DNA from 2 places in the Chromobacterium sp. ATCC 53434 genome. Region 2 is predicted to be linked to the other one. Evidence: predicted binding sites of a transcription regulator. Region 2 holds the regulator's gene; the other holds the start of a gene.
What was found. The regulator FNR, encoded in region 2, switches genes on or off when oxygen is low (the NO sensors DNR and NnrR bind a similar motif). The targets are predictions, from matches to a motif close to TTGATNNNNATCAA.
Positions count from the first base shown of each region.

Region 1: a site for FNR is predicted at 3,262-3,275, ahead of CXB49_RS19430 (universal stress protein). Genes of this name have one in related genera too.

Region 1 is NZ_CP025429.1:4,363,626-4,369,952, reverse strand. It holds gene CXB49_RS19440 (BCCT family transporter) at 24-1,556, opposite strand; gene CXB49_RS19435 (TlyA family RNA methyltransferase) at 1,930-2,676, shown strand; gene CXB49_RS19430 (universal stress protein) at 2,698-3,174, opposite strand; gene CXB49_RS19425 (glutamine synthetase family protein) at 3,333-4,679, opposite strand; gene CXB49_RS19420 (methyl-accepting chemotaxis protein) at 4,802-6,327, opposite strand, start outside.
Region 2 is NZ_CP025429.1:697,503-703,829, reverse strand. It holds gene CXB49_RS03185 (inositol monophosphatase family protein) at 1-774, opposite strand, end outside; gene CXB49_RS03180 (RNA methyltransferase) at 920-1,684, shown strand; gene CXB49_RS03175 (hypothetical protein) at 1,674-1,901, shown strand; gene CXB49_RS03170 (IS630 family transposase) at 1,930-2,976, shown strand; gene CXB49_RS03165 (DUF1853 family protein) at 2,951-3,715, shown strand; gene fnr (fumarate/nitrate reduction transcriptional regulator Fnr) at 3,773-4,519, opposite strand; gene hemN (oxygen-independent coproporphyrinogen III oxidase) at 4,626-6,032, shown strand; gene CXB49_RS03150 (methyl-accepting chemotaxis protein) at 6,258-6,327, shown strand, end outside.

The DNA.
Region 1 (6,327 bases), 1.5 Mb from region 2:
CAAATCGCCGGCGCGTCGCGTCCCTAGCCCTGCTGTTGCCGCTCCAGCGCCTCCAGCTGGCGCAGCCGGCGGATCTCGCGGCGGCGGCCGTCGCGCTCTTCCTGGTCCAGCGCCCGATACAGCGACACCGCCATGCCTATCATGATCAGCATGAAGGGCAGCGCGCTGACGATCAGCACCGCCTGCAGCGCCTTCAGGCCGCCGCTCTGCAGCAGCACCAGCGCGACGACGGCCAGCAGCACGCCCCAGATCAGCTTGACGCGGTGGCTGGGATTCAGGCTGCCGCCGCTGGTGAACATGCCCAGCACGAAGGTGGCCGAGTCGGCCGAGGTGACGAAGAAGATGATCACCAGCAGCATCGCCAGCAGCGACAGCAGATGGCCGCCCGGCAGATGCTGGAACATCACGTACAGCGCGGTGGAGACGTCGGTCTTGACCGCGCCGACCAGGTCGACGCCGCCGAACAGTTGCAGGTCCAGCGCGGTGCCGCCGAAGGCGGAGAACCAGGCGAAGCTGGCCAGCGCCGGCACCAGGAGCACGCCGACCATGAATTCGCGTATCGTTCGGCCGCGCGAGACGCGGGCGATGAACATGCCGACGAACGGTGCCCAGGTCACCCACCAGGCCCAGTAGAACAGTGTCCAGTTGGCCATCCAGGTGCCCTGGCTGAACGGGCTCATCCTGAGACTGGTGCTGGTCAGATTGCCCAGATAGTCGCCCAGCGTCGTGGTGAAGGTGTCGAAGACGAAGCCGGTCGGGCCGAGCAGCACCACCGCCAGGAACAGCAGCAGCGCCAGCGCGACGTTGAGGTTGGACAGCCACTTGATGCCGCGGGACAGGCCGGTCAGCGACGACAGCAGGAACAGCGCGGTGGCGATGACGACGATGGCCACTGTCAGCCAGTCGGACGGCGCGACGCCGAACAGCATCTGCAGGCCGCTTTCGATCTGCAGCGCGCCGAAGCCCAGCGTGGTGGCGACGCCGAACACGGTGGCCAGCACCGCCAGCACGTCGATGGCGATGCCGACGGGACCGTCGACGCGGTCGCCGAGCAGCGGACGGAAGGCGACGCTGATCAGCCCTTTCTGGCCGCGGTTGAACTTGAAATAGGCCAGCGCCAGCGCGGTCAGGCTGTACGCCGCCCACGGATGCAGGCCCCAGTGGAAGAACACGTGGCGCATCGCCAGCCGCGCGGCCTCGGCCGATTCCGGCGCGGTGGCTTGGCTGGCCGGCGTGGCGAAGTGCGAGATCGGCTCGGCCACGCCCCAGAACACCAGGCCTATGCCCATGCCGGCGGAGAACAGCATCGCGAACCAGCTCAGCCGCGAGAATTCCGGCTCCTCGTCCTCCTTGCCCAGGCGGATGTGGCCGAAACGGCCGAAGGCCAGGTAGATCGCGAACACCAGGAAGCCGAACACCGACAGCAGGTAGAACCAGCCGAAACGGGAAATCGTGTAGCTCAGCCAGGCGGAGGCGACGCCGTTCATGTGTTCGGGGGCGGCGACGCCCCACAAGGCGAACAATACGGTCAACAATAGGGACAGGCGTAAAACCATCGGAACTCCTATGGCGATGGCGACGGCGCGGACCTCGCGCGAGGCGGGCCGCCGCTGGAAATGGCAAGACTGGCGGCTCGGGGCGAGCGCCGCGGATGGCCCGGTGTGCGGGCGCGGGACGAAACGGCGTCATCTCGAATTCATAAGCGACGCCGCCCGGCAGTGTCGGGCGGCGTGGAATTCGGTGTCGTTTCGATTGAATTTCTGAATAAAATCAGGCTGTTGATTTTTAGGTTAACATTATTAGCGTTTTCTTGTAAATCTTTGCGGCCGATTTGGGCGGCGCCGGCGGCGCGCGCGGCGGTCGCTTGACAGCGCGCGCCGCCTTCGCCAACCTGTCGCGTTTACCGGCTGGTGCCGGGTGGGAGCGGATGTGATTCGAGTCGATATTTTGCTGGTGGAACAAGGGCTTGCCGCTTCGCGCACCGCCGCGCAGAACCTGATCGCCGCCGGCCGCGTCAGCTGCCAGGGGCTGCCGGTGGCCAAGGCCAGCCAGAAGTTTCCGCCGGATGCCGAATTCGCCGTCGTCGCCGACGAGGCCGACCGTTATGTGTCGCGCGGCGGCCTGAAGATGCAGGGCGCGCTGGCGGCGGCGGGCCTGGACGTGGCCGGCTGGGACGCGCTGGACGTCGGCCAGTCCACCGGCGGCTTCACCGATTGCCTGCTGCAGGCCGGCGCGCGCCGGGTGGTCGGCGTCGACGTCGGCCACGAGCAGCTGCACGCCCGGCTGCGCTCGGACGCGCGGGTGCGTTATTTCGAGGGCGTCAACGCCCGCGCGCTGGACCACGCGGCGCTGTTGGCCGCCAACGGCGGCGACGGTTTCGACCTGATGGTCTGCGACGTGTCCTTCATCTCGCTGAGCCTGGTGCTGCCGTCGGCGCTGCCGCTGCTGAAGCCGGGCGGCCGGCTGCTCAGCCTGGTCAAGCCGCAGTTCGAGGTCGGGCGCGAAGGCTTGTCCAAGGGCGGCATCGTCCGCGACGAGAGCCTGTATCCGCTGGTGCGGGACAAGATAGACCGGGTGCTGGCCGAGCAGAACATGCGGCCGCTGGCCTGGTTCGACAGCCCGATCAAGGGCGGCGACGGCAACCGCGAATTCTTCGTGCACGCCGCGCGGCGCTGAGCGCCGCCGCGGCGGAAAAGACTAGCCGACGCTGATGTCGTCGTCGTCCAGGCTGCGTACCACCAGCACCGGGCAGTGGCTGCGGCGCAGGATGTCCTCGGCGAAGCTGCCTAGGAACAGGTGGGCGAGGCCGCTGCGGCCATGGGTGCCGACCACCATCAGATCGGCCTGCTGTTCGCGGGCGTAGCCCAGCAGCAGGTCGGCCAGATCGTGGCCGCCTTCCCAGCTTTTCTCCATATGGCTGGCGACATCGGTCAGGCCGGCGACATGCGCGATGTTCTGCGCCCGTTCCAGCGCCTCCTGGCCTTGTTGCAGCGCCAGATCGTAGCCGGGGTCGCCGGAATAGACGCCGAGGCTGTCGACGACCAGGTCGCGCAGGCCGGCGACATGCGCCAGCGTCAGCCGCGCGCCGCTGTGCTTGGCCAGGCGGATGGCCTCGTGCAGGGCCTTGTCGGAATTGTTGCCGCCGTCTACCGCTGCGATGATGTGACGATACATGGCTGCTCCTTCGCGAAACATTGCTCGGTGGGATGCTTGCAGCATAACCCGGCGGCGGCCGCGCCGTCTCGCCGGTCTGCGCGGGTATTGATCCAGGACAATGAGGCGGGCGCCGCGCGCCGGCCCGGCGGGAGGCCGGACCGGCGTCGGTCGTTCGATCAGACCAGGAAGCCGAGGTACTGCCGTTCCCAGGCGGTGACCTGGCGGTGGTAGTCGTTCAACTCCACTTCCTTCACCGCCAGATAGGCGCGGCTGAAGTCGGCGCCGAATAGCGATTCGGCGCAGCCGGCGGCCATCGCCGCGCAGGCGGCATCCAGCGTGGACGGCAGGCTGGCGGCCTGCTGCTTGAACACATTGCCGTGCACCGCCTCGTCCGGAGCCAGGTTCTGCTCGATGCCGGCGAGGCCGGCGCCGAGACTGGCGGCCAGGGCCAGATAGGGGTTGGCGTCGCAGCCGGGCAGGCGGTTCTCGACCCGTCGCGCCTCCGGACCGGACACCGGCACCCTGAGGCCGACCGAACGATTGTCCAGGCCCCAGCTGAGGTTGACCGGCGCCGCCATGCCCTTGACGAAGCGGCGGTAGGAATTGGGGTTCGGGCAGAACATCGGCATCAGTTCGGGCAGGAAACGCTGCAGGCCGGCGATGAAGCCGAAGAACGCCGGACTGGCCTCGCCGTCGTCGCCGCTGAACACATTGCGGCCGTCGCGGTCGACGACGCTCTGGTGGATGTGCATCGAGCTGCCGGGCTGGCCCGACAGCGGCTTGGCCATGCACACGGCGCTGAGGCCGTGGCGATGGGCGATTTCCTTCAGCGCGGTCTTGAACAAAAAGGTGTCGTCGGCCAGCTTCAGCGCGTCGCCGTGCTTCAGATTGATCTCGAACTGGCTCGGGCCCATCTCGTGCACGCAGGTGTCGGTGGAGATGGCCAGCGTCTCGCAAGCCTGGTACAGCTCGTCGAAGAAGGCTTCCAGCTCGCCGAGCGCGGCGAAGCCGAAGGCGTCGAAGCCGGTCTCGCGGCGGCCGGACGGCAGCGACGGCGGCTGGAACGGCAGCGCCGGGTCGCCGTGGGCGGCGAACAGGTAGAACTCCAGTTCCGGCGCGACGACGGGCGCCCAGCCGCGGGCGGCGTAGCGCGACAACACCTGCTTCAGCACCGAGCGCGGCGCCAGCGGCGACAGGCCGCCGTCGTGGTCGACGCAGTCGCAGATCGCCAGCGCGCGCGGGGTCCGCGCCCACGGCAGCAGCCGCAAGGTGTCGTAATCGGGCGCCAGCGCGACGTCCGGATCATGTTCGCCGTAGAAGCTGTAATCGGGGAATTCGCCGATACAGCTCTGCAACGGCACCGCGCGCGCGATGCGCAGCTGCTGGCCGTCGATAAAAGCTTGCGCGGGCAGGGTCTTGCCGCGGGGAAAACCATGGACGTCGGCAAAGGCGAGCTCGACGTCCCGCGCCTTGCTGTGTTGCAGCCATTCGATGAGGCCTGCCGGCATGCGGGCATCAGACATACGATTCTCCACTGAAGCGTGCTGGGGTTCCTGTCTGTCCTCAGTTTTTTTTCTTGCTGTCATGGAGCGTGCGCTCACAGCCATTATGCCAGCCGCAACGGCGGCGGCAAGTGCGGCGGTGTCTACAGCCTGAATCGGCTGACCGTCTGGTGCAGATTGGTGGCCTGCTGATCGATGGCGCGCACCGCCTCTACCGCGTGGCTGACCGAGTTCTGGGTTTCCTCGACGACGCCGGCCACCTGCTCGACATTGCCGGCGATATTGGTGCCGGCCTGGCTCTGCTCGCCCATCGCCACCACCACATTGTGCACGTGTTCGAGGGCGGTGCTGGCCTGGCGGCTGATCGATTCCAGCGTGTCGGCGGCCTGCTTCACCTGCTCGACGCCGGCCTGCACCGCCGGGCGGATCTCGTCCATGCGGCCGGAGACGTTGCCGGTTTCGCTGATCACCGCCTGCACGATGCTGCTGATCTCGTCGGTGGCGCTGGCGGTGCGTTCGGCCAGCTTGCGCACCTCGTCGGCGACGACGGCGAAGCCGCGGCCCATCTCGCCGGCGCGCGCGGCCTCGATCGCCGCGTTCAGCGCCAAGAGATTGGTCTGGTTGGCGATGTCGCGTATCGTTTCGGCGATGCTGCTGATGCTGCGGCTGCGCTCGGCCAGCTGGCCGACCATGTCGCTGGCGCCGTGGATCTGGTCGGCGATCTGGCGTATGCCGTCGGCGGCGTCGCCGGCCAGCGTCTGGCCGTGGCGCGCCAGCTCGGCGGTGTCGCGCGCGCCGGCCTCGGTGTCGCGGGTGCTGGCGCTGACGTGATCTATGCTGACCGACAGCTGCTCGATGGCGGCGGCCGCCGAGGTCGTCGACGAGCTGGCGACGCCGGACACCTCGTGCACCTTGTCCATGTCGCTGGACAGCTGGTGGCAGGAATGGTTGATGCTGGAGGTGGCGCGGCCGATCTCGTCTATCATCTGGCGCAGCCGGCCCTGCATGTCGCGCATCGCGCCGAGCAGGCTGTCCGGTCCGCCCTTGACGGCGATCTCGACGCTGAGGTCGCCGTCGGCGATCGCCTTGACCACGTCGGCGGCATAGCGCGGCTCGCCGCCCAGCGACTGCAGTATCGAGCGCGACATCCAGCCGACCAGCGCGCCCAGCACGACGACGCAGGCCACGGCCATCAGCATCAGCGTGCGGGCCTCGCTCCAGAACAATTGGTCGATGTCGTCGATGAAGATGCCGGTGCCTATGCTCCAGTCCCACGGGCCGAAGCGGAACACGCCGTTCAGCTTCGGAAACTCCTCGTCGCCGCCGCCCTTGCGCTTGGTCTGGATCACCAGCACGCCGTAGTGGTCCCGCTGCATCGCCTCCTCGTAGGCCTGCACCGTGGTGCGGCCGTCCGGCAGCTTGCTGCCCAGATCGACCTTGCCGACCCGGTCCTTGCTCGGGTGGAACAGCACCAGATTGTCGCGGTTGCGGCCGAAGAAGTAGATGTCGTCGACCTTCAGCGCCGACAGCGCGGCGATGGCCTGTTTCTGGGCCTCGGCGCGCGGCATGCCCTTGGCCTCCAGTTGCTGGAAGTGGGTGAGGCTGTTCTCGGCCATTTTCAGCAGGTGGACGATTTGTTCGCGCTTTTCCTGGTGCAGGGTGGCGCGGG
Region 2 (6,327 bases):
CGCCAGCAGTTGCAGCAGCTGGGCCAGCACCTTCGGGCTGCCGGCGACGATGTCGCCGGACTCGAACCAGCCCTGCTCGCCGGTCGGGTCGGTGACGATGCCGCCCGCCTCCTGCACGATCAGGCTGCCGGCTGCGATGTCCCACGGCTTCAGGTTCAGCTCGAAGAAGCCTTCGGTGCGGCCGCAGGCGACATTGCACAGATCCAGCGACGCGGCGCCTTCGCGGCGCACGCCGGCGGTCTTGCCTATCACGTCCTTCAGCATGCCGAGGTACTGATCGATATAGCTCTGATCGGAAACCGGGAAGCCGGTGCCGATCACGCACTCGTTCATCATGAAGCGCTTGGAGACGCGGATGCGGCGGTCGTTGAGGAAGGAGCCGACGCCGCGCGAGGCGGTGAACAGATCGTTGCGGTTCGGGTCGTAGACCACCGCCTGCTGGATCTGGCCCTTGTGCGCCATCGCGATCGAGATCGCGTATTGCGGGTGGCCGTGCAGGAAGTTGGTGGTGCCGTCGATCGGGTCGATGATCCATTCGTATTCGGAAGAACCCACGCCTTTGGCGCCGGACTCTTCTGCTAGAATCGCGTGCTTCGGATAGGCTTCGAGAATGACGTTGATGATCGCGTCCTCGGCGGCGCGATCCACCTCGGTCACAAAGTCATTGTGCTTTTTCTTCTCTACGCGGATGGCGTCGAGGTTGAGCGACGCGCGCTGGATAACACTGCCTGCGCGGCGAGCGGCTTTAACCGCGACATTGAGCATCGGATGCATTGACGGCCTCTACACTTGAACGATGGGCGGGTGTCCGTCGATGACGCGACACCCGCCAGTAACAATCTGGGTTAAGGAACAAAAAAACCCGACGCCTGGGCGCGGGCTTTTGATATATGCCCGCTATTTTAATGTGAAAACGCCAATGAATAAACCCCAAGTACCTGATTTTCTGCAAAACATCCGCGTAGTGCTGGCCCGCCCCAACCATCCGGGCAACATCGGCTCGGCCGCGCGCGCGATGAAAACCATGGGATTGAGCCGGCTGTACCTGGTTGAACCGAAAGCGTTTCCCAGCGACGAAGCGACCACGCTGGCCTCCGGCGCAGCCGATCTGCTGGAACGCGCCGTCGTGGTCGGCACGCTGTCGGAAGCGCTGGCCGACGTCACCGTCGCCTGCGCGCTGACCAGCCGCCGCCGCGAACTGACCACGCCGCTGGCGACGCCGCGCCAGACCGCGCCGGAACTGATCGCCCGCGCCCGCGACGGCGAACAGGTGGCCCTGGTGTTCGGCAATGAGACCTTCGGCCTGTCGATAGAGGAAGTGGAGCAGTGCAACCGGCTGCTGACGATACCCGGCAATCCGGACTACTTCTCGCTGAACCTGGCGATGGCGGTGCAGGTGATGACCTACGAGTTGTTCAGCCATACCGGCGTCGACGTCGAATACCTGCGCCCCGACGGCGAGGCCGCCACCCAGGGCGAGGTCGAGGGCATGTGCGGCCACCTGGGACAGGCGATGGACGACATCGGCTACCTCCAGCGCCGCAACGGCGAGCGGCTGATGCGGCGGATGCGCACCTTGTTCAACCGCGCCGGACTGTTGCGCGAGGAGATCGACATCTTGCGCGGCTTCTTCAAGCAGGTTCAGCGCGCCGCCGACGGCAGCCTGAAACGGGATGGCGACTGAAACCGTCCCCGACCTGCCCTGCGCGCACCCTGCGGTGCGCGATCTCGCCTTTCTGCTGACCTCCCCCTCCCCTTGGCATTGCGGCGACGAGCTGCCGGCGTGGCGGCTCCTGGGCGAGGACGGCCCGGCGCGCTTAAGCCGGCTGGCGCGGGACCCGGCCCCGCTGCTGGCCTGGCTCGCCGACGGCGACGGCAAGCGGCTATTAATCCGGCAGTAATAATCCGTACAGATTGTATACTTCCGGCATGGAAAAAATCGATGTGCGCAAGCTTGAACTGGCCGCCCGTGAGCAGCTGAGGCGTACCGCTATCCGGATGTACAAGCGAGGCCGGTCTCAAGCCAGTATTGCCGAAGAACTCGGGCTGCGCCGCCCCACCATTTCCGCCTGGGTGGTGCGTGAGGCAGCACTAGGTGCGCAGGGATTCAAAGAACAGAAGCGCGGTCGCGCCGAAGGCACCGGCCGTCGGCTGACCGAGGCGCAGGAAGCCCGGATCAAGCAGGACATCGTGGATCGCACGCCAGACCAGATGAAGCTGAGGTTTGCCCTGTGGAGTGCTCAGGCGGTCAAGGCTGTAATCAAGCAGATGTTTCTGATCGATCTGCCGATCCGTACTGTCCGTCTGTACTTGGCCCGCTGGGGCTTTACGCCGCAGCGCCCGCTCAAACGCGCTTATGAGCAGCGACCGGCAGCAGTCGAGAAATGGCTCAAGGAGGAATACCCGGCTATCGTCGCGCGTGCCAAAGCGGAAATGGCTGAAATCAGCTGGGGCGACGAATCGGCGGTGTCGAGTGTTGAGCACTTTCCGCGTGGCTACGCCCCAAAAGGCCAAACCCCAGTTCTGGTGTTATCCCAATCGAAAAGAGCGCGCATCAACTTGATTTCGGCCATTACCAACCAAGGCAAGATGCGCTTCATGCTGTACCGGGAGACCTTGACGGCCCGGGTGCTGATCAAGTTTCTGATGCGGCTGATCCGTGATGCTGGCGGCAAGAAGGTGTTCTTGATCCTCGACAACTTGCGCGTGCATCACAGCAAGCTGGTGCAAGCATGGTTGGAGGAGGAAGAGAACAAGAAGGCGATTGAGTTGTTCTTCCTGCCCAGCTACTCACCGGAACTGAACCCGGATGAATACTTGAACGGCGACCTGAAGGCCAGAATGAGCGCAGGTGAGCCGGTTCGATCAGACGGTCAACTTCAAGGGAAAGTGCTGTCCCATTTACGCTCATTGCAGAAGCAGCCGGCCAGAATCCGGTCGTACTTCCGGCATGAAAAAATCCGCTACGCGGCATGAGCTTTCTGTACGGTATTTGACTGCCGGATTAATAGGTCGATATGCTGAACGACTTTTCTATTTCTGGTTCCGCCACGCGCCGCACATCCGCGTCGCCGCGGAAAACCTGATTGTCATCGACAGCGGGCGCCGCACGGTGGGCGAGTTCGACTTCCTGCTGTGGCTGGACGGCGAGCCGTGGCACCTGGAGACCGCCAGCAAATTCTATCTGCAATTGGGCGACGGAGCCGACTCGCTGGTCGGTCCCGGCCTTCGCGACGCCTGGCGGTTGAAAGCGACCAAACTTGCCACACAATTGCGTCTGAGCCGCCATCCGGACGCCGCCGCGCGGCTGCCGGACGGTTTCGCCGACTGCCATGCCGGCGCCCGGCTGACCGGCTGGCTGTTCTTTCCAGCGGATCACGCCTTGCCGCCGCCGCTGGCGCCGGACGCCTTGCGCGGCTGGCACGCGCCGCTGGCCGAGACATGGCCCCGGCGCCGCGACGACTCGCGCTGGGCCTGGCTGCCGCGGCTGTCCTGGCTGGCCCCGGCGTGGCTGGAGCGGGCCGACACGCTGGACGAGGCGGCGCTGCGCGAGCGGCTGCTGGCCTGCCCGTCGCCGCAATTGGTGGCCGAGTTGCAGCCGGACGGCGACGGCCGCTGGCGGGAGGCCGCCCGCGGCTTCGTCACGCCGCCCGGGTGGCCCGATCCGCAGCGGCTGGCCGCACTGCGCGCCCTGATCGCCGGCCAGGCCGGTTGAAGACATGAAAAAAGGCAGGCCCATGGCCTGCCTTGCTCGATGCGGCGCCCGCCGGGCTCAATGGCCGCTGGCGTGCAGGCAACCGGAAATCAGGTCCTTCAGATCCTGCACCCGCACCAGCTGGATGTGCTTGTGGTCGACGGTGATCCAGCCCTGCTGCTGGAATTTCGACAGCGTGCGGCTGACCGTTTCCAGTTTCAGGCCAAGGAAGCTGCCGATTTCCTCGCGGCTCATCCGCAGGATGAAGTCGTTGGCGGCGAAGCCCCGGGTGGACAGCCGCTGCGACAGATTCAGCAGGAAGGCGGCGATGCGCTCCTCCGCCTTCATATTGCCAAGCAACAGCATCACGTTCTGGTCGCGGACGATCTCTCGGCTCATCAGCCGGTAGAAATGGTGCTGCAGGCTGGGAATGTCGCGGCTCAGCATCTCCATCCGGCTGAACGGCAGCTCGCACACCTCGCTGTCCTCCAGCGCGATCGCGTCGCAGCTGTGGCTGCTGGTGGAAATGCCGTCCAGCCCCATCAGCTCGCCCGACATCAAAAAGCCGGTGACCTGCTCGCGACCGTCCTGGCTGGCGACCGAGGTCTTGAAAAAGCCGGTGCGCACCGCGTACAGCGATTTGAACCCCTCGCCGCTGCGGAACAGGTACTCGCCGCGCTTCAGGCGGCGGCTCTGGCGGATCACCGTGTCCAGCTGGCTCATTTCCTCGCGGTTGAGTCCGACCGGCAGGCATAGCTCGCGCAGACTGCAGCTGGAGCAGGAGATTTTCAGTGAATGCAGGGAAGTTTGATTTTGTTCAGACATGCTGTGTTTGCCGCAAGCCGTCGAAGCTTGACCCTTGTCAATACGGAATTCGCAGGTTTTCCGCAAATTTACCAGTCCACCAGAAGTTTTACCATCCGAATACGACATGAAAACCACCCGTCCATTTTCTCCCGCCCATTTCGAGTTCGATCGGGAACTGATCGAACGCCTCGAAGGATCGGGACCAAGATACACGTCCTACCCGACCGCGGACCGCTTCACGCCGGGCTTTTCCGCTGACAATTACCAGCACAGTCTGCGCCAGCGCCGGATCGGAGCCAATCGCAAACCTTTATCATTGTACGCTCATATACCGTTTTGCAACACAATTTGTTATTACTGTGGCTGCAACAAGATCATCACCAAAAACAAGAGCCTAGCCGATCGCTACCTCGACTATCTGGAGCGGGAAATCCGCCTGACGGCCGAGGCGCTGGGCTGCCGCGAAAAGGTGATACAGCTGCATTTCGGCGGCGGCACGCCGACTTTCCTGTCCGACGTCCAGCTCGAGCGCCTGATGGGCATGCTGCAGGACAACTTCACGTTCCTGAGCGACGGAGAATATTCCATCGAGATCGATCCGCGCAAGGTTAAGCGTGAAACAATGTTCAAGCTGGCAGAATATGGCTTCAACCGGATCAGCGTCGGCGTGCAGGACTTCAATCCCGAAGTGCAGCGGGCGGTCAACCGCATCCAGAGCGAGGCCGAGACCCGCGCGGTGATCGAGGCCGGCCGCGAGGCCGGCATGAAATCGGTCAGCCTGGACCTGATCTACGGCCTGCCGCTGCAGAGCCGCGACTCGATGCGGCAGACGCTGGACGCCGCGATCGCGCTCGATCCCGACCGGCTGGCGCTGTACAACTACGCCCACCTGCCATCGGTCTTCATGCCGCAGCGGCGCATCGTCGAGGCCGAGCTGCCGTCATCGGCGGTCAAGCTGGACATCCTGCAGGACGCGGTGCGGACGCTGACCGACGCCGGCTACGTCTTCATCGGCATGGACCATTTCGCCAAGCCGGACGACGAATTGGCGGTCGCCCTGCGCCAGGGCCGGCTGCAACGCAATTTCCAGGGCTACTCGACCCACGCCGACTGCGACATGCTGGGCTTCGGCGTCTCGGCCATCGGCAAGGTCGGCTCCTGTTACAGCCAGAACGACAAGACGCTGGACGATTATTACGCCGCGCTGGACCAGGGCCGGCTGCCGGTGGCGCGCGGACTGGAGCTGGACAACGACGACGTGCTGCGCCGAACCGTCATCCAGGGCCTGATGTGCCGCTTCTCGCTGTCGGTGGAGGCGATAGAAGAGGTGCACGGCATCAATTTCGCCCAGTATTTTGCGGCGGAAATGCCACAGATTCGCGATTTCCAACAGCAAGGCCTGCTGTCCTTCGACGGCGACTTCCTGATGGTGGAGCCGAAAGGCCGCTTCCTGATCCGCAATATCGCGATGATTTTCGACCGCCACCTGCGCGAGCGCCAGACCCAGGCGCGCTATTCCCGAACCATCTGACCATCCCCTCCGGGCGCCGACGGCGCCCGGCTCCCGGCTCGAACGGCCAGTCCCGCCGCTTGTAACTGATGCGCCTGCTCAAAATCTTTTCGCGAGCAGCCCGCCCGGGCCGCTGCCGGTAGAGACTTTGAACAGGCTCTATACAGTAAAGGAGCTGCATCCCCGTTTCCTCGCCGTTCGCCCCCCCGCCGCCGCGCCACGACCGGTCCGCGGAAGGAGTTAGCCATGTCCACCCCCATCGTCCGGCTGATGCAGCGCCTCAGCTACCCGAAGCGCTTCGCCGTGATCGGCCTGG